DNA from 4 places in the Simplicispira sedimenti genome. Region 4 is predicted to be linked to each of the others. Evidence: predicted binding sites of a transcription regulator. Region 4 holds the regulator's gene; each other region holds the start of a gene.
The links. The regulator sigma-54, encoded in region 4, starts transcription at its own class of promoters, with help from an activator protein. The targets are predictions, from matches to a motif close to TGGCANGNAANCTGCTTT.
Positions count from the first base shown of each region.

Region 1: MJ602_RS05660 (formate/nitrite transporter family protein) is a predicted target of sigma-54. The motif match lies at 4,931-4,948, and genes of this name have one in related genera.
Region 2: MJ602_RS05615 (CmpA/NrtA family ABC transporter substrate-binding protein) is a predicted target of sigma-54. The motif match lies at 5,983-6,000, and genes of this name have one in related genera.
Region 3: MJ602_RS00530 (pilin) is a predicted target of sigma-54. The motif match lies at 3,222-3,239, and genes of this name have one in related genera.

Region 1 is NZ_JAKVIJ010000004.1:10,736-18,567, forward strand. Features, by position in the region: gene nirB (nitrite reductase large subunit NirB) at 1-1,506, shown strand, start outside; gene nirD (nitrite reductase small subunit NirD) at 1,588-1,971, shown strand; gene MJ602_RS05655 (nitrate reductase) at 1,968-4,763, shown strand; gene MJ602_RS05660 (formate/nitrite transporter family protein) at 5,027-5,839, shown strand; gene MJ602_RS05665 (bifunctional protein-serine/threonine kinase/phosphatase) at 6,016-7,764, shown strand.
Region 2 is NZ_JAKVIJ010000004.1:1,691-9,522, reverse strand. Features, by position in the region: gene MJ602_RS05640 (DUF1513 domain-containing protein) at 133-1,311, opposite strand; gene MJ602_RS05635 (DUF4148 domain-containing protein) at 1,453-1,749, opposite strand; gene MJ602_RS05630 (CBS domain-containing protein) at 2,098-2,541, shown strand; gene MJ602_RS05625 (ABC transporter ATP-binding protein) at 2,770-3,582, opposite strand; gene ntrB (nitrate ABC transporter permease) at 3,579-4,523, opposite strand; gene MJ602_RS05615 (CmpA/NrtA family ABC transporter substrate-binding protein) at 4,571-5,815, opposite strand; gene MJ602_RS05610 (hypothetical protein) at 6,385-6,708, opposite strand; gene MJ602_RS05605 (hypothetical protein) at 6,778-7,404, opposite strand; gene MJ602_RS05600 (hypothetical protein) at 7,483-7,832, opposite strand, start outside.
Region 3 is NZ_JAKVIJ010000001.1:116,150-123,981, forward strand. Features, by position in the region: gene MJ602_RS00520 (fused MFS/spermidine synthase) at 1-1,767, opposite strand, end outside; gene MJ602_RS00525 (hypothetical protein) at 1,828-2,589, opposite strand; gene MJ602_RS00530 (pilin) at 2,643-3,176, opposite strand; gene MJ602_RS00540 (MBL fold metallo-hydrolase) at 3,327-4,121, opposite strand; gene MJ602_RS00545 (CHASE2 domain-containing protein) at 4,137-6,329, opposite strand; gene MJ602_RS00550 (FHA domain-containing protein) at 6,440-7,096, opposite strand; gene MJ602_RS00555 (Stp1/IreP family PP2C-type Ser/Thr phosphatase) at 7,145-7,832, opposite strand, start outside.
Region 4 is NZ_JAKVIJ010000006.1:211,215-219,046, forward strand. Features, by position in the region: gene MJ602_RS08930 (Kae1-like domain-containing protein) at 1-983, opposite strand, end outside; gene hypB (hydrogenase nickel incorporation protein HypB) at 993-1,907, opposite strand; gene MJ602_RS08940 (hydrogenase maturation nickel metallochaperone HypA/HybF) at 1,922-2,263, opposite strand; gene MJ602_RS08945 (HupE/UreJ family protein) at 2,346-2,951, opposite strand; gene MJ602_RS08950 (RNA polymerase factor sigma-54) at 3,043-4,608, opposite strand; gene lptB (LPS export ABC transporter ATP-binding protein) at 4,608-5,375, opposite strand; gene lptA (lipopolysaccharide transport periplasmic protein LptA) at 5,387-6,010, opposite strand; gene MJ602_RS08965 (thiol:disulfide interchange protein DsbA/DsbL) at 6,232-6,879, opposite strand; gene MJ602_RS08970 (SPOR domain-containing protein) at 6,934-7,566, opposite strand; gene argS (arginine--tRNA ligase) at 7,581-7,832, opposite strand, start outside.

The sequences.
Region 1 (7,832 bases), on a different contig from region 4:
ATTGGGCGCTATCAGGGCTCGCTCACGTCCACCAAGCTCAAGGTCACGGGCATTGATCTGTTCTCTGCGGGCGACTTCATGGGCGGCGAGGGCACCGAGGAAATCGTGATGAGCGACCCCGGCGCCGGGCTGTACAAAAAGCTGGTGCTCAAGGACGACAAGCTCGTGGGCGCCTGCCTGTACGGCAACACCGTGGACGGGAGCTGGTACTTCAAGCTGCTGCGCGACGGTCGCCCCGTGAGCGACCTGCGCGACAAGCTGATGTTCGGCGAGAGCAACATCGGCGACAGCGGCCACGCAGGCCAGAACAAGGCCGCCAGCATGCCCGATGAAGCCGAGGTCTGCGGCTGCAACGGCGTGACCAAGGGCACCATCTGCAAGGCCATCAAGGAAAAAGGCCTGTTCACGCTGGACGAGGTGCGCAAGCACACCAAGGCCAGCGCCAGCTGCGGCTCGTGCACCGGCCTGGTCGAGCAGATTTTGATGGCCACGGTAGGCGGCGACTATTCCGCCACGCCCAAGACCAAGCCCGTGTGCGCCTGCACCGACCACGGCCACCAGGCCGTGCGCGACGCGATCCGCACCAACAAGCTGCTGTCCAAGGAGGAAGTGTTCGCCTTCATGGAGTGGAAGACACCCAACGGCTGCCCCACCTGCCGCCCGGCCGTCAACTACTACCTCATCAGCACCTGGCCCAAGGAGGCGCTGGACGACCCGCAAAGCCGCGCCATCAACGAGCGCAGCCACGCCAACATCCAGAAAGACGGCACCTACAGCGTGGTGCCGCGCATGTGGGCGGGCGAGACCACGGCCGACGAACTGCGCCGCATTGCCGACGTGGTGGACAAGTACAAGATCCCGGCCGTCAAGGTCACGGGCGGCCAGCGCATCGACCTGCTGGGCGTGAAGAAGGAAGACCTGCAGGGCGTGTGGAACGACATCGGCATGCCCTGCGGCCACGCCTACGGCAAGAGCCTGCGCACCGTGAAGACCTGCGTGGGCAGCGAATGGTGCCGCTTTGGCACGCAGGACAGCACCCAGATGGGCCGCGACCTGGAGCGCGCGCTGTGGCGCATGTACGCACCGCACAAGGTCAAGCTCGCCGTCAGCGGCTGCCCACGCAACTGCGCCGAAAGCGGCATCAAGGACGTGGGCGTGATCGGCGTGGACTCGGGCTGGGAAATCTACGTGGCCGGCAACGGCGGCATCAAGACCGAGGTGGCGCACTTCTTCACCAAGGTGAAGACCGCCGAAGAGGTGCTGGAAGTCAGCGGCGCCTTCCTGCAGCTCTACCGCGAAGAGGGCTGGTACCTGGAGCGCACGGTGCACTACATCGCCCGCGTGGGCCTGGACTACGCCAAGAAAAAGGTGCTCGAAGACCACGCCAACCGCAAGGCCCTGTGGGCGCGGCTGCAGGCGGCACTGGAGGGCGAGCCCGACCCCTGGTTCGAAGGCGAAAAGGCGCGGGTCGATGCACGCCAGTTCATCCCCATTGCCGTGGCCTGAAGCCACCGCCCTCCATTTTTTAAGCAAAAAGTGGCCCCAGCCCTTTATTGACAAGCGCAAACAGCTACAAAAGGTATAGCAATGACACAGTGGAAATACATCTGCAAGCTCGAAGACATCCCCGTGCTGGGCGCCCGCCGCGTCACGCGCGCGCAGGGTCTGGAGGTGGCCGTGTTCCGCACCGCCACGGACGAGGTGTTTGCCCTGCTGGACCGCTGCCCACACAAGGGCGGCCCGCTGAGCCAGGGCATCGTGTTTGGCAAGAGTGTGGCCTGCCCGCTGCACAACTGGACCATCGGCCTGTGCGACGGCCAGGCCGCTGCGCCCGACGAGGGCTGCACGCCCAGCTTCCAGGTCAAGCTGGAAGACGGCGCCGTGTACCTGGACGCCGACGAGCTGGCCCACCGCGCCCTGACCGAAACCCGCCCGCTGGCCGGGCCCGCCTTGCGCGCTGCAGTGGCATGACGCAGGCCGCCACCACCCGCTCCACCTGCCCCTACTGCGGCGTGGGCTGCGGCGTACTCATCGACAGCGAGGGCGGCCGCATCACCCGCGTGCGCGGCGACCCGGAGCACCCCGCCAACTTCGGGCGGCTGTGCTCCAAGGGCTCGACCCTGCACCTCACGGCCCGCCCCGAAGTGCAGGACCAGGTGCGCCTGCTGCAACCCCTGCAGCGCGCACAGCGCGGTGGCGCGGCGCTGCCGCTGGCCTGGGACCAGGCGCTGGACACCCTGGGCCAGCGCATCGCCGCCACCGTGCAGCAGCATGGCGCCGATGCCGTGGGCCTGTACGTCTCGGGCCAACTGCTCACCGAGGACTACTACGTCTTCAACAAGTTCGCCAAAGGGCTGCTGGGCACCAACCAGATCGACACCAACTCACGCCTGTGCATGAGCAGCGCCGTGGCGGGCTACAAGGCCACGCTGGGCGCCGACGCGCCCCCGGCCTGCTACGAAGACCTGGCCCACGCGGCCACGCTGTTCATCACCGGCGCCAACCCGGCCTGGGCGCACCCCATCGTGTTCCGGCGCATCGAAGACGCCAAGCGCGCCAACCCGCGGTTGCGCATCATCGTGTGCGACCCGCGCCGCACCGATACCGCCGAGCTGGCCGACCTGCACCTGGCGCTGCAACCGGGCTCGGACGTGTGGCTGTACCACGGCATGCTGCGCTGCATGCTGGAGCAAGGCTGGGTGGACCAGGCCTTCATCGCCGCGCACACCCAGGGCTGGGACGCCCTGGCCGCCCAGGTGCAGCACGCCACACCCGCCGCCGTGCAGCAGCACTGCGGCATTGCCCCGGCCGAGCTACTGCAGGCCGCACGCTGGTTTGCGGGCGTGGACGCAGGCCCTGCCGGCCGCAACCCCACGCTCAGCCTGTATTGCCAGGGCCTGAACCAGTCGGTGCGCGGCACCGACAACAACACCGCCCTCATCCACCTGCACCTGGCCTGCGGCCAGATCGGCAAGCCTGGCGCGGGGCCGTTCTCGCTCACCGGCCAGCCCAACGCCATGGGCGGGCGCGAGGTGGGCGCACTGGCCAACCAACTCAGCGCCCACCGCAACCTGGCCGACCCGCAGCACCGCGCCGAAGTGGCCGCCCTGTGGGGCGTGCCCGAGGTGCCCGCCACGCCCGGCAAGGCGGCGGTGGAGCTGTTCGAGGCCGCTGCCGACGGCCAGATCAAGCTGCTGTGGATTGCCTGCACCAACCCAGCGCACAGCCTGCCCGACCAAACCCTGGTGCGCCGCGCCCTGCAGCGTGCTGAGTTCGTGGTGCTGCAGGACGCCTATGCCACCACGGCCACCGCACGCTATGCCGACCTGTTGCTGCCCGCCGCCACCTGGGGCGAAAAAGAAGGTACCGTGACCAACAGCGAGCGCCGCATCAGCCGCGTGCGCGCTGCGGTGGCGGCGCCCGGCCAGGCCTGGGCGGACTGGCGCATCGTCACCGAAGTGGCGCGGCGCGTGCAGCCCCTGCTGCCCACGCGCGCCCACCTGCCCAGCCTGTTCCCCTACGACGGCCCCGAGGCCATCTGGAACGAGCACCGCGAAAGCACGCGCGGGCGCGACCTGGACATCACCGGCCTGAGCTGGACACAACTGGAAGCCGCCCCGCAGCAATGGCCCTACCCCCAGGGCCAGGCCCAGGGCAGCGCGCGCCTGTACACCGACGGCCGCTTTGCCACGCCCGATGGCCGCGCCCGCTTTGTGCTGCCCCAGCCCGGCACCGTGGCCGAGCCCACCGATGCACGCTACCCCTTTGCGTTGATCACCGGCCGCCTGCGCGACCAATGGCACGGCATGAGCCGCAGCGGCACCGTGGAAAGCCTGTGGGCCCACGCGAGCGAGCCCGTGGCGCAAATGGCCCGCGAAGACATGGACCGGCTGGGCCTGGCGCCCGGCGAGCTGGCCTACCTCACCAGCCGCCGGGGCACCGTGCTGGCGCCGGTGCAGCCGGGCGAAGGCCTGCGCAGCGGCCAGGTGTTCATGGCCATGCACTGGGGCGACGAGGTGCTGGGCGGCGCCAGCAGCACCGGCAAGCGCCTGGCGGGCGTGAACGCACTGACCACAGCGGCGCGCTGCCCGCAGTCGCTCCAGCCCGAGCTCAAGCACGCGGCCATCAAGGTGCTCAAGGCCGAACTGCCCTGGGGCGTGTGGGCCCAGGCCTGGCTGCCGCTGGCCCAGGTGCACCTGGCACGCCAGACGCTGGAGGGCCTGATGGCCGCCTTCCCGTTTGCCAGTTGCACCCTGTTTGGCCGCCCCGAAACCGGCGTAGGCCTGCAACTGCGCGCCGCCGCGCACCAGGCGGTGGAGACGGCGCTGCTCGAGCGCATCGCCCAGATCCTGGGCGTGCACGCCCCCGGTGCACTGCACTACCAGGATGCACGCCGTGGCCAGTGGCGCCGCGCACTGCTCCAGGGCGAAGGCAGTACACAGTTGCTGCAAGGCATGGTGCTGGCAGGCGACGTGCGCGCCCAGGCCTGGATCGCGCCGCTGCTGCAAGAGCGCCAGAACGCCCAGCCCCTGCGCCGCGCCCTGCTGCAACCCGGTGCCCAGCCCCCCGTGCAGGTGGCCAGCCGCGGCGCCACCGTGTGCTCTTGCGTGGGTGTGGCGGAGAACACCATCACCGACACACTGCAACGCTGCACCGGCGATGCGGCCCAGCGCCTGCAGCAGCTCAAGGACGGGTTGGGCTGCGGCACGCAGTGCGGCTCCTGCGTGCCGCAACTGCAGCGCATGGTGCAGGCCAGCCTCTAGCCGCCTGTTCAAAGCCCACCGCGCGCTGCGTGCACCCGTCGCTGGCGCACCAGCATGGCGCACCCAGGGCGCCGCGTGCACGCTCGGGGCCACAGGGTGCTGCATGGTGGTGCGCGCGGCGTACAGCACGGTGGCTGCATGCAGGCCCCACGCCCGGCGCACCGGCTTGGCACGCAGTTTGCTGAACAGAGTGCAAGCCGTGGAGGGACAGCCCCGCTGCCACCACGCACCACAAAACCGCATCGCAACCTGGAGCACACACCATGGCCTACCTCATCCCCGCCGAATTCGTCACCAAGATGGTGGACGCCGGCGAATCCAAGATCTACATGTCCACGCGCGATACGCTGATCCGTGCCTACATGGCCGGCGCCATCCTGTCACTGGCGGCGGTGTTTGCCGTCACCGCCACGGTGATGACAGGCTCGGCATTGGTCGGCGCCATCCTGTTCCCGGTGGGCTTTTGCATGCTCTACCTGCTGGGGTTCGACCTGCTGACGGGCGTGTTTGTGCTGACCCCGCTGGCCTGGCTGGACAAGCGCCCCGGCGTCACCGTCCAAGGCATCCTGCGCAATTGGGGGCTGGTGTTTCTGGGCAACTTTCTGGGGGCACTCACGGTGGCCTTCATGATGGCGTTCATCTTCACCTACGGCTTCTCGGTGCCACCCAACGAGATCGGGCAGAAGATCGGCCACATCGGCGAAGCGCGCACCCTGGGCTATGCGCAGTACGGCCTCATGGGCTGGATCACCATCTTCATCCGCGGCATGCTGTGCAACTGGATGGTGTCCACGGGCGTGGTCGGCGCCATGATCTCCACCACCGTGAGCGGCAAGGTCATCGCGATGTGGATGCCCATCATGGTGTTCTTTGCCATGACTTTCGAACATTCAGTGGTCAACATGTTCCTGTTCCCCTCGGGCCTGATGATGGGCGGCAACTTCTCCATCATGGATTACTTCCTCTGGAACGAAATCCCCGTGGTGCTGGGCAACCTGGTGGGCGGCCTGGCGTTCACCGGCCTCACGCTGTACGCCACCCACGTGCGCACGGCACCCAAGCGCAACCTGGCATGAAGTGAAACACCCCCCTGAGTCGCCTTCGGCGCCTTCCCCCCTCTCTCGAATCGCTGCGCGATTCGGGAGGGGGGACGCTCCCGGCGCGGCGGGGCGGCCCTTGCGCGGGAGCCCTCGTTTGGGGCGCGCCGGTTTCATGCGCTGCGGGTGATGCGTTCGCGGAATGGATAACTGATATGCCAACGTCAACCCTGCTGCAGGTGCGTGTCGGCCAGCATTCCGATGCGGGGCGCAAAAGCGTCAACCAGGACTTTCACGGCGCATGCCTGCCCGACGGGCCGCAGCGCCAGAGCAAGGGCGTGGCCGTGGCGCTGGCCGACGGCATTGGCAGCAGCGATGTCAGCGACGTGGCCGCGGCCGCCGCCGTGCATGCGCTGCTGGTGGACTACTACTGCACCTCGGACGCCTGGAGCGTCAAGCGCTCGGCCCAGTGCGTGATCGCAGCCACCAACTCGTGGCTGCATGCGCAAACGCGGCGCAGCCCCTACCGCTTTGACCAGGACCGGGGCTACGTCTGCACGCTGAGCGCGCTCATCGTGAAGGGGGCCACGGCGCACCTGTTCCATGTGGGCGATACGCGCATCCACCGCGTGCAAGGCCGCACGCTGGAGCAGCTCACCGAAGACCACCGCGTGTGCATGACCGACGGGCGCAGCTACCTGGGCCGCGCGCTGGGCGTGCAGCCCCAGACCGAGATCGATTACCGCAGTCTGCCGGTGGACGCGGGCGACATGTTTGTGCTGAGCACCGACGGCGTGCACGAGCACATGCTGCCCGGTGCCATCGTGCAGGCCATTGCCACGCATGCCCCCGACCTGGACGCCGCTGCACGCAGCATCGTGCAGCAGGCCCTGGAGAACGGCAGCCCGGACAACTGCACGGTACAGATCGTCGCCATCGACCGCGTGGCCCCGGCCGACGCCAGCGAGATGCAGCACCAGCGCGCCCAGCTGCGCCTGCCGCCGGTGCTGTCGGCACGCCAGCAGTTCGAGGGCTACGAGATCGTGCGCGAGCTGCACGCCAGCCACCGCAGCCACGTGTACCTGGCCACCGAGCCAGGCAGCGGCCGCCAGGTGGTCATCAAGACCCCGTCCATCGACCGGCAGGAAGACCAGGCCTTTCTCGACCGCTTTGTGCTGGAGGAATGGATTGCGCGGCGCATCGATAGCCCCCATGTGCTGCGCCCGGCCGACGGTGCGCAGCCCCGCACGCGCGAGCACCTGTTCGTGGCCATGGAGCATGTGAGCGGCCAGACCCTGGCGCAGTGGATGACCGACCATCCCCGCCCCAGCCTGGTGGAGGTGCGAGACATCGTGGGCCAGGTGGCGCGCGGGCTGCAGGCCTTTCACCGGCGCGAGATGCTGCACCTGGACCTGCGCCCCGAGAACGTGCTGATCGACGCCCAGGGCACGGTCAAGATCATCGACTTTGGCGCCGTGCAGGTGGCCGGACTGACCGAGGCCCAACCCGCTGGGGAGAGCCCGCCGGTGCTGGGCCATCTGCACTACACCGCCCCCGAATGCCTGCTGGGCGAAGCCCCCACGCCCAGCGCCGACCTGTATGCCCTGGGCGTGCTCACCTACCAGATGCTGACCGGCCGCCTGCCCTACGGCAGCCAGGGCGCCGCTGTGCGCACGCCCGCCGACCTGCGCCGCCTGCAGTACCGCAGCGCGCTGGACGAGCACCGCCCCATTCCCGCATGGATGGACGCCGTGCTCGAACGTGCCGTGCACCCCCAGCCGCACAAACGCCAGCAGGCGCTCACCGAATTCGTGCACGACCTGCATCACCCAGGTGCAGCCTACCTGCGCCAACACCGCCTGCCGCTGACCGAGCGCCACCCGCTGGTGTTCTGGCGCGCTCTTTCGCTGCTACTGGGGTTGGCGGTGGTGCTGCTCCTGGGCGTGGTGCACAGCCTGCGCTGACAAGGCCCAGTGCCTGCAGGGGGCGGCGCTTTCACAGCACAATCGGCACCCTTGCTGTTTTCATTCCA
Region 2 (7,832 bases), on a different contig from region 4:
CCGCCACTACCATCACGATAATGGTGCAGTAGCCCGCAGCGACCAGGCTCATCAGCACCGCAGGCCACCACTTTCTGCTTTCTCGTGCGCTGCTGGCCATATGCAGCCATTCCGAAGCGGCATCGCCAAAGCTCAGGTGCTCAGCGCAATCCAGTGGTTGTCGGGCGACATCTCCTGTGGCCAGGCCAGCATGGCCGGGGCCAGGCGCGGGTGCCACAGGGCCACTCCGCGCGCTGCGCCCAGCAGCACGCCGCCGGGCTGGTCGGTCAAGGGCAGGGGGCTGAGCGCGCAGACCTCGCGCAGCTCGGCAATCGTCATCAGGGTGTCGGGCGCGTCGGGGTGCCACAGCACGCCCCGGCCCACGCGCTGGCCGCTGATCACAAAGCCGCCGCCCGGCCCCGGGGCAATGTCGCCTGCGTAGCCGCCCGCCGTGGCGGTGCGCGTGGGGATGCGCAGCTCCTTGCCGTCCCACAGTGCCAGCGCGGGCGCGGCGCGGCGCTGGTCGATGTCGTCGTGCTCGGCCTGCAGGGCCACGCCCAGCAGTGGCTGCTCCCCTGTGCTCCAGGCCAGGTGGCGAATGCTCAGGCGCGGGTCCGCCAGGCGCCACTGGCCCAGCAGTTCGCCATTGGCGGGGTTCAGGCGTACCAAGGATGGGGCCATCAGGTGCAGGTCGCGCTTGTCACCCTTGGCCGTGCGCGGAATGCCGCCATTGGCCACTACCAGCATGCCTTGCGTATCGGGCAGGAGCTGGTGCGGGTCCATGCCCTGCGTGGCCCACTGCGCCACCTTGGACAGGGTGCGGGCGTCGCGCACCGACACCCAGCCCTGGCCGGAATTGCGGTCGGTTTCGGTGGTGTACAGCCACTGCCCGTCGTTGCTGGCCATGATGTGGCCGTCAAAGCTGTGCGCCGGGGTCTCCTGGTCCAGCCAGTGCTGCTGCACCAGCTTGCCCTGCGCGTCCAGGCGCATCAGCCAGCGGCCTGGGCGGCTGGCAATGGCCAGGAAGCCGCCGCCCGCCTCGGCCAGCAGGCCATGCGCCCGGCCTTGCACCGGTGTGGCCTGGGCAATGCGCACCTGGCCAGCGGTCCAGTCCAGGTGCAATACCCCCACGTAGTCGGTGGTGCTGGCAGCGTCGGCACCCGCGCTGCGGGCACGCCAGGCGGCGGCCAGGCGGGCGGTGGGGGCGATTGGTGCCGCACTGGATTCGGGGCTGGATGCGGCCGCCATGCGGGCCCAGGCGCTGGGCGGCAGGGCAGCGGCGCCCAACAGCAGTGCGGCGCGTTGCAGGAAAGGGCGGCGAGAAAGTGACATGGCAGACGCTGCGAATAAGAATGCATATCATTTTATTCCATGCTGCCACTGGGTGGGGGGCAAAGCAAAAGCCCGCAGGCAGGGCCAGCGGGCTTTGGGGGGCGTTCAGTCTGCGGCCTGAACGCCGGGGGCTGCAAGCGCTTAGCTGCGCTCGCCCGTGGCAATGCCGTGGGCACGCATGGCGATGGCACCGTTGGCGCGCACTGCAGGGCGCTCCAGAACGCTGGGGGTCTTGGCGTAGCGGTCGGCGGGAGGGCCGTCGTTGAAGCTGGGCAGAGCCTTGCGGCCTTCGGCGCGCACTTCGGCGACGCTGCGCACCGATTGCACCTTGGATTCGAAGTCGGTGCCGTACAGGTCGCCGTTGAGTTCAGCGGCCTGGGCGCCCAGGGTAGCGAAAGCGGACAGGGCTGCGATGGTGAGGATGCGTGCGGTTTGCATGATGGTTTCCTTGATCAAAAGTGACTCCAAAGGTGCTCCGGCAAAGGCCATCGGGTGATTGCTGGAGCTCTGTCGCTGAGTTGCGCGGTAGCGTTGGGCTCATCGATGGGGTGAACTGTACGCCTGCAAAGACCACAAAAAAACTGCCCAGTCGTTAATTGACTATTCCGGTTTTAAGAATAATCGTCGGGTCGGCAGCGTGTTGTCTCTCGAAGATCCCTGCCGTTGTCATGCAGGCGCTACAGGCCCGCCATGTGCGCTGCACCTCGGGCTGCCACGGCTTGCAATCCGCTGCGGCTTGGGCTGAAATGAATGCCTGAACCATCACCCTTGAAGGGGCTACCGAGTATGACCACCGTTGCAGAAATTCTCAAATCCAAATCACACGCTGCGGTGTACAGCGTGGCACCCCAAGACAGCGTGTTCCAGGCCTTGCGCACCATGGCCGAGAAGGAGGTAGGGGCGCTGCTCGTGCTCGATGGCGGCACGATCGCAGGCATCTTCACCGAGCGCGACTACGCCCGAAAGCTGGCCCTGCGCGGGCGTACCTCCATGGACACGCCGGTGCGCGACGTGATGACCGCCTCTGTGCTCTGCGTGCGCCCCAACCAGACCAGCGAGCAGTGCATGCAGATCATGACCGGCAAGCGCCTGCGCCACCTGCCCGTGGTGGAAGAGGACGGCAGGCTGCTGGGCATGATCTCCATCGGTGACCTGGTCAAGGACATCATCTCCGAGCAGAAATTCATCATCGAGCAGCTGGAGCACTACATCACCGGTAGGGGGAGGTAGGGCAGGGCACAACCCCCTGAGCGGCTGCGCCGCTTCCCCCTTCTCTCGAATTGCTGCGCAATTCGGGAAGGGGGACGCCACCAGCGCCTGGACTCGGAGCACTGGCGGCCCTTGCGCGGCGGCTGCTGGCGTGGGCCGCGCCAGGCTCATTGGCCGTGAGCATTGTTTCGCGCCGAAGATGCAAAAGGCCCTGGCTGCACGCAGCCAGGGCCTTTGTGCGAGTCCCGGTCACGCCGCCTTTTCGACGTGCCCCTGGCGCGTGTACAGGAAGTCGATCACCGCCTTGCGGTAGTTCACATAGCGTGCGTCCTCGGCCAGTTCCACGCGCGAGCGCGGGCGGGGCAAATCCACGTGCAGCACTTCGCCGATGGTCGCGGCCGGGCCGTTGGTCATCATCACGATCTTGTCGGACAGCAGCACGGCCTCGTCCACGTCGTGCGTCACCATCACCACCGTGCTCTGCGTGCGCACCACGATCTCCAGCAGCTCGTCCTGCAGCTTGGCGCGCGTCAGCGCGTCGAGCGCGCCGAAGGGCTCGTCCATCAGCAGCACCTGCGGCTCCATCGACAGCGCCCGGGCAATGCCCACGCGCTGCTTCATGCCGCCCGAGATTTCGCCGGGGCGCTTCTGGCCCGCGTGCGTCAGGCCCACCAGGGCCAGGGCGGCGTCGGTGCGCGCCTTGAGCTGCGCCTTGCCCTCGCGGGCGCCGAACACGCGCTCCACGGCCAGGTAGATGTTGTCGAAGCAGGTGAGCCAGGGTAGCAGCGAGTGGTTCTGGAACACCACGGCGCGCTCCGGCCCGGGGCCCTTGATCTCCTTGTTGGCGCACAGCAGCGCGCCGTTGGTGGGCGTGGTGAGCCCGGCGATCAGGTTCAGCAGCGTGGACTTGCCGCAGCCCGAGTGCCCGATGAGGGCCACGAACTCGCCCTTGGCGATGGTCAGGTTGATCTCGCGCAGCGCCGGGAACAGGCCCTTGGCGGTGCGGAAGGTCTGCTCCACGCCCTGGACTTCGATGAACTTGGTGGACAGCGATGCGTTCATGATTTCACTTCCTCGAATGTGAAGGCGGTTGCCAGCTTGACCAGGGCCGCTTCGAGCAGCAGCCCGACGATGCCGATCACGAAGATGGCGATGATGATGTTCTTGACGTTGAGGTTGTTCCACTCGTCCCACACCCAGAAGCCAATGCCCACGCCGCCCGTCAGCATCTCGGCCGCAACGATCACCAGCCACGCCGTGCCCACGGCCAGGCGCACGCCGGTCAGCATGTAGGGCAGCACCGAGGGGAACAGGATCTTGGTGAGCACCTTCCACTCGCTCAGGTTGAGCACGCGGGCCACGTTCAGGTAGTCCTGCGGCACGCGCTGCACGCCCACGGCGGTGTTGATGATCATGGGCCAGATGGAGCAGATGAAGATGGTCCAGATGGCGGCAGGGTTCGCGCCCTTGAACACCAGCAACCCGATGGGCAGCCACGCCAGCGGCGATACCGGCCGCAGCAGGCTGATGAGCGGGTTGAACATGCGCGACAGAAACGCAAAGCGCCCGATGGCAAACCCCGCCGGAATGCCCACCAGCGCCGCCAGCCCAAAGCCCACGGCCACGCGCTCCAGCGAGGCCAGCACGTTCCAGCCCACGCCCTGGTCGTTGGGGCCGTTGCGGTAGAACGGGTTGCTGAACACCTCCACTGCCTGCAACCAGGTCTCGTAGGGCGTGGGAATGCTGCGGCCCGTGCTGGCCGACACCAGCGCCCACAGCCCCACCAGCAGCCCCAGGCCCAGCACGGGCGGCAGCACCTTCTGCCAAAAGGCGCGCGAAAGCGCACCAGCGTCGCGCTGGGCCAGGGCGGGTGCTGCGGGTGGATTTAAGGTTTTTTGGGCTTTAGCGCCCGTAGATAGGGCGCTAGTAGCTATGCTTTTAGTAGCATCGGATGCTTTGGCTGGCGTGGGTTCCAGCGGTGCATGAAAAACGGCGCTGACCATGGTGATCTCCGGTGGGTCGAAAGTGGTAGATGGCGAAAGCCGTGGTTTCAGGCCTTGATCTTGAAACCGTCGGCGTACTTGGCGGGGTCCTTGCCGTCCCACACCACGCCGTCGATCAGCTTGCTGGTGCGCAGCACGTCCTTGGGCACGCTGATCTTCATGGCGCTGGCGACCGACTTGTACAGGTCCACCTGGTTCACCTGCTTGGCCACGGCCAAGTAATCCGGGTGGCTCTTGAGCAGGCCCCAGCGCTTGTGCTGGGTGAGGAACCACATGCCGTCCGACAGGTAGGGGAAGTTCACCGCACCATCGTTGAAGAACTTCATGTGGTTCGGGTCGTCCCAGGTCTTGCCCAGGCCGTTCTGGTAACGGCCCAGGATGCGCTGGTTGATCGCATCCACGCTGGTGTTCACGTAGGCCTTGCCAGCCACCGTCTCGGCCATCTTGGTCTTGTTCGACAGGCTCGCGTCGATCCAGCGGCTCGCCTCCAGCACCGCCATCATCACGGCGCGCGTGGTGTTGGGGTACTTTTTCACAAACTCGGCCGAGGTGCCCAGCACCTTCTCGGGATGGTCTTGCCAGATGTCCTGCGTGGTGTTGGCCGTGATGCCGATGCCATCCATGATGGCGCGGTGGTTCCAGGGCTCGCCCACGCAGAAGCCATCCATGTTGCCCACGCGCATGTTGGCCACCATCTGCGGTGGCGGCACGGTGATCAGCTTGGCGCCCGACAACGGGTTGATGCCCGCCGCCGCCAGCCAGTAGTGCATCCACATCGCGTGCGTGCCCGTGGGGAAGGTGCCCGCGAAGGTGTATTCGCGCTTCTCCTTGGCCATCAGCGCCGCGAGCGAGGGGCCGTCCACGGCACCCTTGTCGGCCAGGGCCTTGGAGAGCGTGATCGCCTGGCCGTTGTGGTTGAGGGACATGAGCACCGCCATGTCCTTCTTGGGGCCCGCCGTGCCCAGGTGCACGCCGTACACCAGGCCATATAGCACATGGGCAAAGTCCAGCTCGCCATTCACCAGCTTGTCGCGCACACCGGCCCACGATGCCTCCTTGGTGGGGATGATGGTCACGCCGTACTTCTTGTCGAAGCCCAGCACCGAGGCCATCACCACGCTGGCGCAGTCGGTCAGCGGAATGAAGCCGATCTTCACCTCCTTCTTCTCGGGCGCGTCCGAGCCCTGGGCGTGCACAAGCGCGCGCAGCGCGGGGCTCACGCCCACGGCGCCCACGGTGGCGGCCTGCAACACGGTGCGGCGGTTGAGGCTGGTTTTCAGAACATCGGTCATGGGGCTCCCCTTGCATCGTGAAAAACAAAAAAAGGCGTCCTCACGCTGCGCACGCCAGCCAGGGGCCGCATGCGCAGGGTGGGGACGCCTTTGTCCGGTAACAGGCGGCAGCCACCCGCCGTTGGGTGGCGCCGCCGTGGTGACCCTGTGGGGGGTCTGCCAGCATCAATGCAAAGCGCGTGCCAGGTTTTGAAAGCTGCAGTTTGCTATCAAATTGAGAGCTGCAGGCGCAATTTAGAAGAGCGCCAGAGGCCGATTCGGCTTAAAGCGATGCAGGATGGAGTGCACCGGTGTTGTGCGGTGCACCAAGGCGGCGCGGAGGTGTGGTGCGCGAGGTGGGTAGGCGCTGGCACCCTCTGTGGGGTACCAACGTGGCCGCAAGGACCAAGGACTGGTTTGCAGGGATTGCAGCCAGTCATCCTCTGGCGCTGCGTGACTGGTCTCGGCCAGGAGCGGCCTGTGGCGGCAGATGAAAGCAGACTTTCAACGAATAAGGTAAGCCGCCCGCCTTTAGCGGGTCGGCTTAAGCGCCGGGTTAGCCCCAACGTTGGCTACTTCATGATGCAGTTTTAATTGCATTTTTCTCGGTATTTCTCAAGTACGCGGTCTTTTGAAAGCATGTAATCATCCACATAAATTCGACCTTCTCGATCTTGCCGTGGATAATAAACATCCTTGAATCCATATGATCCGATGTCACCTACGATGACATCACCCTTAGATGGATCGTATCCGCCGTACCATTCAAGGAGATAAAAGCCACGAGGGCCATCTGCTATGAAATAGCTACGACAGCCAGATTGATACAGAACAACTACAGCCTTTTCAGCGAGTGCATTCAAAGACAAGAGTCCAAGCAACGCACCAAAAATAACATATCGAATTCGGAACACGCGGACTCCTCTTTTTGCTAACGTCTGAATTAAGCCGCGCCGCGTAGCGGCGTCGGCTTGAGTGAACGGTTATGCCATAGGCGGATCACGACCGACATTTCCTTCATACTTTTCCAAAACCCCAGATAGCCTTCGAAACTCAGAATCCTTTTTCTCTTGGCTCCAAACTTCGTCATCTTCTATTGAGTAGATGCGCTGATGGAACAGGTGGATCATCGCGTCGGCTGGCTCCAGGCTCGTCACGAAGTGAACCCAGTGGCCCGGTTGATCTTCATATTCATTGCTGTAGTCGCCATCTAGAAATGGGAGCGCAATGCCTTGGAACAGGTTCCTTAGCATCTTGGCTGCGGCCAGTAGATCGGTACTACTGTCAATTGAGTTTGCAGCAACCTCGGCTAGCCCAGCAGCAACAGCGATTTTACCGACAATTGCCTCATCGGAGTTCCAGTAAATGTGCGAAGTGTATGTGCAGTGGAGAAATTCGTCATCTTTCAAAAGCCGCTTTCGAATCTCCTCATCAATGCACTTCACATTGTCGGGTTTTAAAACTGTTGATATACGATGAGAGCAAGGCCAGAGTTCGTAGGCGCGCTGAAATAGAGAATTTTGATCAACTTTCCGACCGAATCTGTAAGCGCGAATAATCTCTGCGACAAATTCTGCTCTTTCTAGGAATGAAGGATACGTGCTTGTCATGTGTGTGCTCGGTGCGGCCTCAAGGTATAACGCATAAAGTAAGCCGGCCGTCGCAGGCGGATCGGCTTGACTGCTGGGTTATGCCTCGGCCTTGAATGGCATACCTGAAGCATTGCATAGCTTCTCCAAGTTTTCCGCAAAATATCCGAGTGGTTGAATCCCTGCTGTTGATTCGTAACTCTCGTTCCCAAATTCCCGCCATGTCTCGATTTTGTTGTGCGCTACAGCGAACAACATGACGCCAAAGGTTGTAGGTGTAACGTTAAGGAATGGCATGGTTTTGTCGCCAATCGTATGGCTGTTGTACTCGAACTGAGAGAGGAGACCGAGCCGATGTAGAACGGTTAAATCACGGTCATACGGAAGCCGCCTTTGGCTCAATTCCAGTCCATTCATGAAGATATGCCAAGCTTGGACATCTGCGCTTT
Region 3 (7,832 bases), on a different contig from region 4:
ATCTACCATTACTTTTTCTATTTCAATGGTGTCCACTTTTTGGATGCGTGTATCGCCAAGTAAGGTATGTGATGTCAATCCAGAACCAAAGCCGATCACGCCTACATTTTTCGGTTGGTCGACGATAGCAAGTGGCAATGCAGCCGCCATAACCATTGTGGGCTCGTCATGCGGTGGAATGCCGTGATCTGACATCAGTACTGCAGCATCCACCTTGCCATTGGTTGCTATCCGAAGCGTTTTTGCATCACGGTTTGCGATGACAGCAACACTTGCGGTTTTTCCATCGCGATAGAAAACGATATTATCCTCATTGGTGAGCTGAGAGTTGCCTGATCGAAATACGCCAGAAGCTAATCGCATGGCATCAAATGGCACACGCAAGCCGATGACAAGGAAGAATACGGAAAGAGCGGCGGCGAGTCCGAAACCCCTGAGAGAGCGCCTATCACTCACAAAAGCTCGCAAAAACAAGAGGCCGACAGCAATGTCCACAAGTGCAGCAATGCACAAAGTGAGTTTCAATCCAACGATGGGAATTAGCAGATGAATCGCGATGAACACACCTGCTATTGACCCAATCGTGTTTGCCGCATAAACCTTGCCAATGGCGCCCTCGCCGGCGCCATCGCGCAGCAACGCCACGGTGAAAAGGGGCAGCGTCGTCCCAGCAAAGAACGCGGCGGGCAGCATGATAGCTATAGCAATCACTGCTGTTCCTATGTTGAACAGCGCGTAACCTTCATCTGTTCTTGCCAGCGACTGGATCAACCAGCCGACCCATTCAAATGAGTTGCCGTAAACTATCAGCGAAATCAAAGCAGCAGAACCCATGAAAACTTGCATCCACCCAACAAGTTTCAATGGTTGATCGACGGTATCAGCTCTTTTGCGGACCCACAATCCTCCGAATGCGATACCGCCGATAAAGGATGCAAGCATTAATTCAAATGCATGCATGGTACTGCCGACTGCCATGCTCAGCATTCGTATCCATACGATTTCGTAGGCAAAAGAGGCAGCGCCCGATATAGCGGTTCCCCACAGAACGGATCGGATCAGTCTACTTTTCCTGCCGTTCTGATCTGCTTTGCTTATCAAGGAGGCGTTGCTGACAGGGGCTTTTGTTTGATCCTTGCCCGCAAGAAGCCATGCCAATATGGCAACCAGAAAGTTAAAAGCAGATGCAAAAATCATCGCTCCTGGCAGTCCAACCCAGGGAACCAAAGCAAATACCGCAATCAGTGCGCCCGCAGCGGCGCCGATGCTATTTGTAAAATAAAGGCCGCCTAATAATCCGCCTGCGCCTTCTGGGAATTTTCTGATTAATCCCGCGCTCATCAAGGGGAAGGTCATTCCGAGCAAAACGGTTTGTGGCAAGATGAGCGCAGCCGCAACAGACCATCGCAATAAATCGATGCTCAACGAAGATCCCAGCAATGGAATAATCACGTCATAACTAAATGCGGCAATAGTATTAAAAATCCAATGAAAAACCAGACCAAATACACCGATCACCAGCTCGATGGCGGCGTAGACTTTGATCAAGTTACGCCATTGCAAGCCCATGCGCGCCACGCTCACAGCGCCCAGAGCCATTCCGCCCATGAATATCGCGAGCACCAGAGCCTGCGCATAGGCGGCATGCCCCAAAAATAATCCGAGATAGTGCGTCCAAATCGATTGATAAATCAATCCGGCAAACCCAGACAAGACAAATACGAATAGCAGTGACAAACGTATTGTGTTCTTTTGTAAAATAATCAATTTGGCTCCTTGTTTGGCGGGTGATGATGGGGCTGCTATTGGTCTCGTTTTGATGTGCTATTATTTATATTGTTTAAAGCCATCTATTGGTGCATATTCGCGGGCATGGCCTGAATTGTCCAGGAAAACGATCCATTCCTTGTTTTTTGTGCTGGTGAATGGAATGAATTTTATTTGATCTGCTAACATGTCCGCCGTCAGTGGGCTGTTGATTTTTTTCATGAAAAATTTCTCAAAATCTTCTGGGCGCAGGTCGGTTGCCGGTTTGGCGGCGTCCAGCGCCTGTTTGGAGGCAGAGGCATAATCTGTCCATAATTCTTCGCGCTGGCTCGGCTCGATGCCTTGCAAGGATTGAAAAATCAATTCAGTGGAAGAGAGTTTTGGATTTTGAAAGTCAACGGCGACCAGCAAGGGACCGCGCAGTGAGCCCTGTATTGCGCAATGATCGTTTCCTTTGGATGAGCGCCATACCACTTCGTTGGCTTGCAAGACGACAAACCTGTCGCGCTCAAATACTATGGCAACGGGCCGTCCGTTGATTAAGACAAAAAATCCTAATAAAAACGCTGCAATTTGGATGGCAATGATCAACGTCCAATCAATGGCCAATGCTTTTTTTGTTTTATTTGTTTTTATTAGAAGGATGGGTAGTGCTACGGCAAGGAAAAATTGGATGCCTAAAATCGTGCATAGCGTGCGTCCCATTTCAAGGACGTGAAGCGTGGGATACGGGTACCATACGCCAAAAATCAAAGGAGCGGCGAAGGCCAGCATAACGGCATTCACCATCCAATTGGAAAGAATGGACCAGTGGCGCGACATCGGCGGTTAAAAAAAAGGAGTGCCGGGCACTCCTTTTCGTGAGGTAGGAAAAATTATCGGCAAATAGCAGGAGCGTACTTCGCTTCCAGTGTACCCGCTGTTGCCTTCATGCTTGCTTTCGTGGCAGAAACTTGGGTATCCGAAGCGCAAGCCCAGTCGATCGCTCCGCTCACCCCTGCCGTCAATGCGGCCTTCAGCTGTGTTGGCGCAGCAGCAGTATCGCGTACAAACGGGTTAATATTCACGGTATTTTTTGCGGCAGCCACACCGACTGCGGCAGCACGGTAGGTCACCGTGATTTCACCCGTATCACTGATTTGCACTTTTTCAACAAACTTAGAATTTGCACCAGTATTGCCTGCTTGTGCATTCCAAGTGGTCACCACGTTCGCCAGATCATCGACAGACGTAGCATCACTGCCCAGCATGCTTTTTGCACTTTCGGCAAGGCCCAAGCCTTCAGAAACTCGAGTGCGGACTGTGTAGTCCTGGTAAGCAGGCAGCGCAATGGCAGCCAAGATACCAATGATCGCCACAACGATCATCAATTCGATCAGGGTAAAACCCTTTTGCATAAAACGCTTCATAAATCACTCCTTGGAGAGTTGAAAAAGTCGATTGACGCACTATAACAAGCACGTTGCATGCCAACCCAGCCCAACAAGGCGTCCACTGCTTGCTGACACCAACCACCGCGCGTCCAGTAACACCAGTGACATTCCTGTCACTCAAAGATGTCAAACCTGGAACACATCCCCCGCCTGCAGCCACCGAATGTCATGCGGCGCCGCAAAACCATGGGGAATGCTGGCATCGAAACGACGGATCTCTTGCATGATGAGATCCGTCTCCAAGGGCTTGGTGTGGGTGATGTAGATGGGGCAACGTTGACCAGGCGCCAGTTGCGCCAGTTCCTCGGCCAAGGCGTGGGGAGCCAGGTGCTGGGCCAGTCGCGCGAGGGAACCTTCGCGGTTGCTGAAGGCGGTTTCTATGACCAGTGCGGCCAGCGGTAACCGGTTCACACGTTGCCAGAATTCCGGGCAGCTGCCGCCGGTGTCACCGCTGAACACCCACCACCCTGTATCACCCCGCACTGCGTAACCCACGGCCGGCACGGTATGGCGCGCCGGCAGAACCTCTATGTCGATGCCTGTCACTTGAAGGCCTTGCCCCACCTGCAAGGGCAGGTAGCGCACAAAGGGACGGGTCTGGCTGGGGATGCGGCTGAAGTCGGGCCAGATGACGTCATTGAAGATGTGCTGCTGCAGCGCGGCAATGGTGTCGGGCAACGCATGCAGGCGCAGCGGCTCGGCACGGCGCGAGGCCACCGCATCCAGCATCATGGGGAGCGCGGCGATATGGTCCAGGTGCGAATGGGTAAGGAAGACGTCGTCCACCGCCTGCATTTCATCCAGGGTGAGGTCGCCCACACCCGTACCTGCGTCGATGAGGATGCGCCCGTCAATCAGGAAAGAGGTGGTGCGGCAGTCCCGCGCGATGGCGCCAGAACAACCGAGCACGCGCACTTGCATGGTGGTGTGGCCTTGTTATTTGGTGTCGAAATGGGTTGCCCCATCCCAATCTGGATCGTAGGGTAGCACTCTACGCTCTTGCAGACGCTGCGCATAAAAGTGCAGCAGCTTGTCCCCTGCGGGGTTGGATTGGATGCTGGGCCAGAGTTCATCGCACAAGGACCAGTTCTGCGCCCGGAATGCGGCCAGCCAGCGGTGCCAGGATTCCATGGCCTGGAGGTTTTCACCCGCCACCCGCCCCGCCACACCCAGTGGGTAGTAGATGGCGACGGCCTGCTCCTTGCCTTTGACACGGACGCGGTCCAGCTCGAGCCAGACAAAACCCGGCGCCTGCGCGCGCGTGCTTTCGCTGGCAACGATCTCGACTCCATAGGCCTTGCACAGCCCTTCCAGGCGGGAACCGAGGTTGACCGCATCGCCGATGACGGTGTAGCTGCGGCGCACGTCGGAGCCCATGTCGCCCACGCACATGGGGCCGGTGTTGAGTCCTACCCCAACGCCGATGACGGGCAGGCCTTGCGCCTGGTGTTCGGTATTGACCGCGTGCACAGCCTGCACCATGTCCAGTGCCGCCTGCACCGCCAGGTGTGCATGGTCGGGAGCGGTCACGGGTGCGCCCCAGAAGGCCATGACGCAGTCGCCCATGTATTTGTCGATGGTTCCGCGCTGCTGGCGGATGACATGGGTGAGTCTGCTGAACAAGGTGTTGAGCAAGGCCTGCAACTGCACCGGCTCCATGCGCTCGGACAGGGTGGTGAAACCGCGAATGTCGCAGAACATCACCGTCAGCTCACGCATGGCCGCTTGCATGCTGTAGCGCTCGGGCTCGCGCACCATTTCATCCACCAGCTCGGGCGGCACGTAGGTACCAAACAAATGGGCCAGTCCGCGCTTGGTGCGGCTTTCCACAAAATAGCCGTAGCTCATGTTCAGGGCAAAGGCCAGCAGCACCATCACCAAGACGGTGGCCAAGGGAAACACCAGGCTGTGGGACAGAAACAGCCACAGATTCAAACCAACCAAGGCCGCAAACACCGAGATACTCAGTGCCAATGCGAGGCCAGCCCCCAGCCACGGCAACAGCAGTCCCAGCAACAAGCCGGCGATGGCAATCTGCGCCAGGTCAAAGCCCAGAGCGTAATCCGGCTGCACTGGGCCCTGCCCATCCAGAAAGCGGGCGACGAGGTTGGCGTGTGCCTCCACGCCCGGATAGGCGCCCCCCACAGGCGTAGCGCGCAAATCCTGCAGCCCCGGCGCCGTGGAGCCCACCAACACCACCTTGTCCCGCAATTGCGCGGCCGGGAGCTTGCCCCGCAGCACGTCAGATGCAGAGACATAGCTGAACGAGCCGCCCTGCTGTCCCCCGGGCCCTCGGTAGGGCACCAGCACTGCCAACCGATCGTCGGTGGGGATGAGTTGGCTGCGCCCATCCTGGTGCAGTTCGATGCCCTGAACGGCAGCCCATTCCTGCGTGCCGCCCGCCGCAAAGCTGGGCCGCACCTCCGGCAAGCCCAGCAGGGTACGAAACACGGCCAACGCCAGGGATTCGTAGTACTGCCCCTGGTACTGCGCCAGCAGTGGCAATGAACGCACCACGCCATCATCGTCGGACATGGCATTGAAAAAACCCGCCACGGGCGCCGCCTGGGCCAGCGAGGGGATGTTGCTGCCATGCCCGTTCCAGGCCGTGGCGCGCAATGCCTGGCCCATCAATTGCTGGCGGGTCACCACAGGCTGGGGGAGCTGGCCACGCGCGCCACCGTCGCGGTCGCTGGTGAAGTAGTACCCCAGCACCACGCTCTGCCCTCGCAGCACTTCAGCGAAGCGTTGGTCAAAGTCGAGTTTCGGGGCCAGCTTCTGCAGGGCCTGCCCATAGCCGGGCATGTCGCGCAATGCCCCCTGGGCCAAGTGCTGCAGATGGCGCAGCCCTGAGCTGCCATCGGGCTCGGAAAAAACGACATCGAAACCCAAGACAGCCGCCTGTTGGCGCTCCAACAGCTCCTGGGTCAATTGCGCCAGTTTGTCACGCCCCCAGGGCCAATGGCCTACTTCTTCCAGGCTGCGCTCGTCAATATCGACGATCACCACACGCTCGTCCAGCGTGCGCGGCATGGTGGCGCGCAAGCGGATGTCGTAAATGATCTGGTCCAGCCGATCGAGCACCGGCATGCGCCATGCACCGCTGGCGTGCAGCAACGCCAGCAGCATGGGCAAAAAAGCAACCAGGAGGCGCAAGCCGCGGCGGCGCAATGCAGCGCTCCAACGTTTGGCCTGGACCGAAGGCGCCTGGTGCGTCATGGCCTCAGGCCAGGGACTGGTCAGCTCTGGACGAACTGCATTTCGGTGCCAGCAAGCTCCAGTCGGTCACCGTTGTGCAGTGGCACCGGTGTACCTCCAATGCGCTGGCCATTGTGCAACGGCATATCTGGCCCTTCGACGTGGGCCAGCACGAATCCGTTGTTTCTGCGCGTGATGGACGCCACCGCCAGCCCAGGCTTGCCGATGGTCGTCACTACTTTGGTGAGCGCCACCTCGCGGCCAGCCGCCGCGCCACTCATGACCTTGATGACCGCATGGAGCGGCGCTGCGGCAGCAGCTGGAGCCGCTGCAGGAGCGGGCCGTGGCATGGCCGGGGGCAGCACCATGCCGGGCTTGAAGATCATGGTCTTTTCGAACCCGCCCGCCTCTTCGTCGCCATGGAAGCGGATCTTGTACTTGCCCACCTCTATGGTGTCGCCGTTGCGCAAAGGTTGGCGCTTGGCGGCCTTGCCATTGACATAGGTGCCATTCGTGCTGCCCAGGTCTTCGACCTCGACTTCCTCGCCATGCATGTGGAACACCGCGTGCTCTCCACTGACGGCCAAGTTGTCGATCACGATGTCGTTGTAGGGACGACGCCCGAGGGTGGTGCGCTCCTTGGTGAGCTGCACTTCCTTGATGACGACACCGTCGATCGACACGATCATTTTGGGCATGACCAACTCCTGTAGTTCTCTAAGCTTGAGTAATGAATCTGTGGCTGGTTATGCCGCACCCAACAGGCGCGACATGAAACCTCGTTTGGGACTGTCTGCCGCCGCCTGCACTAGCACCACGCTGATGTTGTCCCGCCCACCTGCGGCGTTGGCGGCGTCGATGAGCTGGCGCGCCTTGTCAGCCAGAGGCACGCTGGCAGCAGCCAGATCGGTCAACTCCTTGTGCCCGACCATCTCACTCAGGCCGTCGGAGCACATCAGGTACAAGTCCTGCGGCTCCACAAGGAATTCATTGATTTCGACCAGCACGTCTTCTTCCACGCCCAGCGCGCGGGTCACGAGATTGCGGCTGCTCGACAGCGCCGCCTGCTGCGGCGTGATGAGGCCTGCGTCGATCTGTTCCTGCAACCAGGAATGGTCACGCGTGATCTGCTCCAGCACCCCTTCACGCAAACGGTAGCAGCGCGAATCGCCAATATGCCCCAGCATGAGACGAGTGCCCTGGAACACGCCCACCACCAACGTGGTGCCCATGCCCATGTACTGCGGGTTGGCCTCCGAAGCGCCCAGGATGGCCTGGTTGGCGTTATCCACACAGATCTCGATGGCACGCCGCAAATCCTGCGCCTTGAGGTGCGTGCCTGCCTGCGCAATCCAACGGGAGAGCTCGGCCTGAATGAACGTGGTGGCCATGCCGCTGGCCACCTCCCCAGCGTTGTAGCCCCCCATGCCGTCA
Region 4 (7,832 bases):
TTGAAGAAGCAGCCACCGCCCAGCACCACGCAGCGCACCCCCCGCTCGCTGGCCACCCGCGTGGCCCGCGCCACCAGGGCATCGGCCAGCGCGAGGTGGAACTGCGCGGCGGCAGTCTCGACCTGCGCCCGGCTGGGTGAAGACCACTGCGCCCAAGGCAGGCACAGCGGGCGCAGATCGATGCAGCCCGTGGCATACACCGGCGCCAGCGCCGGTTCGGTGCGCTGCGCCAGCGCGCCGCCGTGGGCCTGCAGATGGCGCGTGGCCGCCTGCTCCAGCGCGATGGCGGCCTGGGCCTCCATGTCCTGGCGTACCGACAGGCCCAGCAGGCCCGCCACGGCGTCAAACCAGCGCCCGGCCGCCGTGGTTTGCGGGCAGTTCAACCCGCGTGCCAGCATGGCCTGCACGGTGCGTGCCGCCGTTTCGCCCACGACGGGTGCGAAGCGCGGCACGATCTGCTCGGCCTGGCCGCTGGCGTGCAGCAGGGCTGCCGCCATGCGCCAGGGTTCGCGCGCCGCGATATCGCCTCCGGGCAGCGCAAGTGGCGCCAGATGCCCTACCCGCTCACAGCGCGCGCCATGCACCCACAGCAGTTCACCGCCCCAGGCCGTGCCATCCAGCCCCAGGCCCACACCGTCGAGCGTGAGGGCGATCACGGGCTCCTGCACGCCGTGCTCGGCCAGCACCGCCGCCGCATGGGCATGGTGGTGCTGCACCGCCACGGCGGGCAGGCCGCGCTCCCCGGCCACACGCAGCGCCAGGCGGGTGCTGAAGAAGTCCGGGTGCAGGTCGTGCGCCACGGCGTCCAGCGGCGCGCCGGGGCGCGCCAGCAGATCCTCCACCGACTGCTCCAGCGCCGCGCACGCGGCCGGGTCGGACAGGTCGCCATGCACGGCGGACCACAGCGGCGTCTGGGGCGCCTGGGTATCGAACAGGCAAGCGCTGTTTTTCAGGAAGGCTCCGCAGGCCAGGATGCGTGCCATGGCGCCCCCTCAACCCTGCCCGGATCTGAGCCGCGCCAGCTCGGCTTCGAGCTGCGCGATGCGTGTCTGCACGCTGGTGGGTTCGATGGCATCGGGGTGCAGCAGCCAATCCAGCCAGGCGTCCATGCCCTCGCCCGTGGTGGCCGAGAGCTGGAGGATGCGGATGCCGGGGTTGACGCGGCGCGCATAGTCCATGCAGCGCTGCACGTCGAAGCTCAGGTGCGGCAGCAGGTCGGTCTTGGTCAGCACCATGAGCTGTGCCGCGGCGAACATGTCGGGGTACTTGAGCGGCTTGTCCTCGCCCTCGGTGACCGAGAGGATGACCACCTTGGCGTCTTCGCCCAAATCCCACAGCGCGGGGCACACCAGGTTGCCCACGTTTTCGATGAACAGCAGCGACTGCGGATGGTGGTGGCGCCCGTGCCCGTGGTCGTGGTGCCCGTGTTCATGCGCATGGTCGTGCAGCGCCAGGCGGGCGAAGGCCTGGGCCACCATGGGGGCGTCCAGGTGGCAACCCTTGCCGGTGTTGACCTGGATGGCCGGCGCGCCGCTGGCGCGGATGCGGTCGGCGTCGTGCGAGGTCTGCTGGTCGCCCTCGATCACGGCCAGCGGCAGCTCGGGGTGTTGCTGCTGCAAGGTACGGATGGTGGCGCACAGCAGTGTGGTCTTGCCCGAGCCGGGGCTGGAGACCAGGTTGAGCGCACGCACGCCGTGGGCATGGAAATGCGCGCGGTTGTGCTGCGCCACTTGGTTGTTGGCGCCCAGCACGTCCTGTTCGATGCGCAGCGTGCGCGATTCGCTCAGCCCCGGCACCGACACCCGCGCCGCGCCGGCGCCAAAGTGCAGATCGCCCGTGCGGGCATCCACCTGCGCACCGGCGGCCGCGGGTACCTCTGGGTTGTTGCATCCACACACGACACACATGTTCGGCTTCCTTTCTATGCCACCTGCATCTCCAGCACGCGCAATGCGTCCCCACCCTGGGGGGCGAGCCCGTAGCCGCCGCAGGCGGGGCAGGCATCGCCGCGCTGCACGATCTCCACCGCGGCACCGCAGCCCGGGCACCAGGCACGGCCGGGCGGCTCGTCGATGAGGACTTGCGCCCCTTCGAGCAGGGTTCCCGGGGCGATGGCGTCCAGCGCAAAGCGCAACGCCGGCACTTCCACCCCAGCGAGCCGGCCCACTTCCAGGCGCAATTGCAGCACGCGCGCAAAGGCCTCGCGCGCCGCCGCGTCTTCCACCACCTGCAGGATGCCACCGGCCAGGCTCAGCTCATGCACGGACCTGCTCCCCGCATTGCGCACCGCCCAGGCCCGGCCGCCTGTGCGCCGTACCCGGGGCATGTGCAGGGACGTACATGGCTCAAGCGCGCGCCAGCAGCATGGCCAGGCCGGCGCCGCCGATTCCCATTCCGGCCACGCGCAGCCATGCTGCATGCATGCGCTGCAGCGCCAGGCCCAGCCCCAGGCCGCCGAGGTGCAGCAGCGCCGTCGTCAGGGTGAAGCCCGCGCCGTAAGCCAGCCAGGGGGTGGCAGGGTCCCACTCCAGCCCATGGGCCATGCCATGCAGCAGCGCGGCGGCAGCGACCAGGCCCATGCACCAGGCGCGGGGAAGCACCGCGCGGCCCAGCAGCAGCACGCCCAGCGCGGCGACGCTCGCGGCGATGGCGGCCTCCAGCCCGCCAGCGGGCCCCCTGGCCCCCCAGCCCGCCGCCAGCGCGCCCAGCAGCATGGTGGAGACGAAGAGGGCGGGCGCCTGCCAGCGGCGCCGCGCGGGAGCCGCGGCGGACCACAGCCCCACGGCCAGCATCGCCAGCAAATGGTCGGCGCCCAGCACCGGATGGACCAGGCCGCTGAACCACGTGGCGGCCTGGGCAGGCCCCGGGCCCCCATGGGCGTGGGCGGACCCCGCGACCATGCAGAGCCCCCACATCGGCAAAACCATGGCACCAAGGCAGTCGCGTCGCATGTCCATCTCCTGGCCGAGGCCATCGGGGGGCGGGAAACACCCCGGCGTTGTTTCAGCGCCCGCGCCGGCCGGCGGGGCACAGAGCCGAAGATTACAACGCCTTGCGCAGCGTGGCGACCGGAATGCGCAGCGCCTCGCGGTATTTGGCGACGGTGCGGCGCGCGCACTCGATGCCCTGCTCCTTGAGCATGTCGGCCAGTTGGCTGTCGGACAGGGGCTTGGCGGGGCTTTCGGCGGCGATGAACTGCTTGATGAGTGCGCGCACCGCCGTGCTGGAGGCGTTGCCGCCCGTGTCGGTGCCCAGGCCCGAGCCGAAGAAATATTTCAGTTCGAACGTGCCCTGCGGCGTGGCCATGTACTTGGCCGTGGTCACGCGCGAGATGGTCGATTCGTGCAGGCCCAGCTCATCGGCAATGTCGCGCAGTACCAGCGGGCGCATGGCCAGCTCGCCATGCACGAAGAAGTTCTTCTGCCGCTCGACGATGGCGCGCGAAACGCGCAGGATGGTGTCAAAGCGCTGCTGGATGTTCTTGATGAACCAGCGCGCCTCCTGCAAGCGCTGTTGCAGCGCCTGGTGGCCTTCGCCCCCGCGGTGGCCGCGCAAGGCGCCCGCGTACACGTCGTGCACGCGCAGCTTGGGCATGACCTCGGGGTTGAGCTGCACCACAAAGTTCTGCCCACTGCGACCGCTGCGCGTGACAAGCACGTCGGGCACCACGGCGTTGCGCTCCACATCGGCAAAGCGCCGGCCTGGGCGCGGCTCCAGCCGGGTGATCAGCGCCATCGCGGCACGGGTGCGTTCCTCGCTGCAGCCGCACAGCTGCACCAGGCGGCGCACGTCGCGCCGCGCCAGCAGGTCCAGCGACTGGCCGCAGATGCACAGGGCCGCCTGCACGGTCTCGGCGTCGGCCGCGCCCTCCTGCAACAGCGCGCGCAGTTGCAGGCCCAGGCATTCGGCCAGGTTGCGCGCGCCCACGCCGGTGGGCTCCAGGCTTTGCAACAGACGCAGCGCCACCGTGAAGTGGTGCACCAGTTCATCCAGTTGCTCCGGGTCGTCCGTGCCCGCCAGCCCCTGGGCCAGGGTCTCGATCGGGTCTTCAAGGTAGCCGTCTTCGGTCAGCGATTCGATGAGAAAGCGCAGCGCCGCCCTGTCCACGTCGGACAGGCGCAGCGCCAGGGCCTGGCGGTGCAGATGCTCGGTGAGGGATTCCTGGGTGTGCACCCATTCCGTGGCGTCGGTGTCCTCATCGGCAGCAGCGCCTTGCTGGCGCGCTGGGGCGTCACCGCCCCATTCGCTGTCGTCGGGAGCGATCTCGGTGGTGCCGTCGCCCTCCCAGCCGGGTTCTTCACCCAGGACGGAAGTTTCGGCATCATTTTGGCCCTCTGCGCTTGCTGTATCTGCGCCAGCAGCTCCTGAAATAATAGCAGCATCGGCGGTGGCATCGTCCCGTTGCGCAGGCATGTCGGCCTGACTCAGGCCAAAGGCCTCGCGCTCGGCCTCGTCGCTGGAACGTTCCAGGAATGGGTTCTCGTCGAGCATCTGCTCGATCTCTTGCGACAGCTCCTGGGTGGACAGTTGCAGCAGCCGGATGGACTGCTGCAATTGCGGCGTCAGCGCCAGGTGCTGCGATACGCGGAGCGAGAGCCCTGGCTTCATCACATCCTGAAGTGTTCGCCAAGGTACACGCGGCGCACCTCGGCGTTGTCCACGATCTCGGACGGTGTGCCCTGGGCCAGCACATGCCCGTCGCTGATGATGAAGGCGTGGTCACAAATGCCCAGCGTCTCGCGCACGTTGTGGTCGGTGATGAGCACACCGATGCCGCGCTCCTTGAGAAAGCCGATGATGCGCTGGATCTCGATCACCGCGATCGGGTCGATGCCGGCAAAGGGCTCGTCCAACAGAATGAAACGCGGCTGCGTGGCCAGGGCGCGTGCGATCTCCACGCGGCGCCGCTCTCCGCCCGACAGGGCCATGGCGGGCGATTCGCGCAGGTGGTCCACGCGCAGCTCCTGCAGCAGCGCCGTGAGGCGTTCCTCGATCACCGCATTGCTGAGTGGTTGGCCCTGGGCGTCGCGCTGGAGCTCCAGAACGGCGCGCACGTTCTCTTGCACGCTGAGCTTGCGAAAGATCGACGCCTCCTGCGGCAGGTACGACAGCCCCAGGCGCGAGCGCCGGTGGATGGGCATGTGTGCAACCGACTGGCCGTCGATGCGGATGTCGCCGGCGTCGCTGCGCACCAGGCCGACGATCATGTAGAACGAGGTGGTCTTGCCCGCACCGTTGGGGCCGAGCAGACCGACGACCTCGCCCTTTTGCACGGTGAGCGAGACATCCTTGACCACCTTGCGGCTGCCATAGGCCTTGGCCAGGTGCAGCACTTCCAGCCGGCTGTTCGCCGCTGCGGGTTCGTTGTGCTCCATGCCGCCCCCGTTCACCGCGTGCCGCCCAGCGTGCTGCTGGGCCGCAGGGCCGGGCTGGCGCTGGCAGGTTCCTGCACCGGGGCCGACGCGGCCCCGGCAGGTGGCTCCTTGGGCGAGAGCACGGCACGCACACGCCCGCCCGGTGCCGGGCCGTCGCCTGCCGCGTTGGGCGCGGCCTTCTGGCCATCGACGGTGAACACGTCGGTCAGGTTGTTATAGACGATGACGGCGCCCGTGATCTCATCGCTGACCGCCGTGCCGCGCAGGCGACGCAGTTCGGCGCGGCGCACGAAACGCACTGCGTCGTTGCGGCCGTCGTATTCGATGACTTCGCCCTCGCCCTCGATGTACTCCTCGGGAGCGCCCGGCGCCACGTCACGCCGCTGGCGGAAAAAGGCGCGCTGCCCGGGCTCGGCGCTGACGGTACCGAACTGGAAGCCCTGGGCGTCCTGGCGCACTTCCAGGCGCGCACCACGCAGCACGATGCTACCCTTGGTCATGACCACCCGGCCGGTGAACACGCTGGTTTGCTTGAGGTCGTCGTGGCGCAGCGCATCGGCCTCGATGTTCATGGGCTTGTTGCGATCGGCCTTTTCGGCCAGGGCAGGCACGGAGCCGCCCAGGGCGGCAGCCATCAGCAGGGCTGCGGCCCATGCACGCCGGGCCCGTACCGTGGTCGTACGGCCGGGGCGGGTCAAAAAACGAATGTCCATGCGGCTTTCCTGTCAGACATGCCGCGCAGGGGCATGCAAATATTGTGCAGGGCACGAATCTTGCAAGCATTGTAGCCCCGGCCCGTGGGGCCGGGACGCAGAACCCACGGAATCCGGCGCTGGAAACCGGGGGGGGTAGCGCGTCAGCCCTTGCGGGACACGGCGACCAGGTGGTCCACCACCTGCAGCACCGCATTCAGGCTGCCTGCCATGGTGCCGTCGGTATAGAACCGACCCGCCACGCCCATGGACGGCGTGCCTTCGACCCCGTAGGCCTCCTGCAATTGCGCGGCCCGCTGTGCCTGGCTGGCGACGTTGAAGGAAGCGTACATTTCCTTGAACTTGGCCATGTCGATGCCGGGCTGCTTGGCCATCCAGGCCATGATGGCATCTTCCTTGGAGAGATTGATTTTCTCGACGTGAATGGCACGGAACACGCGCGGATGGATCTCTGCCACCTTGCCCATGCCCTGCAGCGCATAGAAGAGCTTTTGCTGCGGTACAAAGCTGGCATTGAATGCCACGGGCACACGGCGCGCGACCACGCCCTTGGCCTCGGCACCCTTGGCCCAGGACTCGAACACCGGCTCAAAGGTGTTGCAGTGGCCGCAGTTGTACCAGAAGAACTCGATCACCTCGACCTTGCCTGCGGGCGCGTCGGTGGCCACGGGCTTGCCCAGGCGGGTGTAGTCCTTGCCTTCCTTCGGCTGGGCCTGGGCCCACACGGGCAAGGCCAGGCTGGAAGCGGCCAGTGCCGATGCGGCAGAAAGGGTGAAGCTGCGTCGTTTCATATCCATGGTTCTCCAATGACAGGTGGGGGTGGGAGCAAGGGGGCAGGCAAAAGTTCAGCGCTGCACCCGCACCAGGGCCGACTCGACCCCCGCGCCCGCCAGTTTTTCCTTGAGCTGATCGGCATCGTCGCGCTTGGCAAACGGCCCGATGCGCACGCGGTACACATTGCGGCCATTCTGCTCGCGTTCACTCACACGCGCCTCCCAGCCCAGCATGGCCAGCTTGGCGCGCTGTGCATCGGCGTCCTGCTGGTTGCGGAAAGCACCTGCCTGCACGTAGTAATCAAAGGGGTCCACCTGCCCGGCGGCAGCCGCGCGGGCGCTGGCCAGATCCCCCAGCGGATCGGCACCGGGCTTGCCCTCGGCCTTGCTGGCGGCGGGCTTGGCGGCAGAAGCGGCAGCCTGCCGCGCATCGGGCGCCGCCCCCACGGCACCGGAGGCCGCAGCCGAAGCGGGCGGCGCGGTCACCTTGGCAGGCGTCTTGCCGGCCAGGGGGGCGTTGACGTTCCAGTCGCGGTTCTTGCGCGCCTCGGCCTCGTCGTTGTCGCCGTTGCGCACCGCGCCCTTGTTCATGAAGGGCACGGGCACCTTGGTCACGTACACGGCCACCGCCAGGGCAGCGCCCAGGCCCACGATCAGGCCGACGATGAAGCCGACAATGGTTCCGCCCCGGTGTTGGGATTTCATAAGTCAGTTACCACTCACATTCTGCGGGGGGCCGATACGCCCAGCACCGCCAGTCCATTGTGCAATACCTGCGCGGTGGCTGCGATGAGCGCCAGGCGCGCGCGCTTGACGGTTTCGTCGTCCACCAGGATGCGCTCGGCGTCGTAGTAGCTGTGGTAGCTGGCCGCCAGGTCACGCAGGTAGAAAGTCACGTCGTGCGGCGCCTCGCCCTCGGTGGCGGCCGTGAGCATGGCCGGGTACTTGGCCAGTTGCAGCATCAGCGCCTG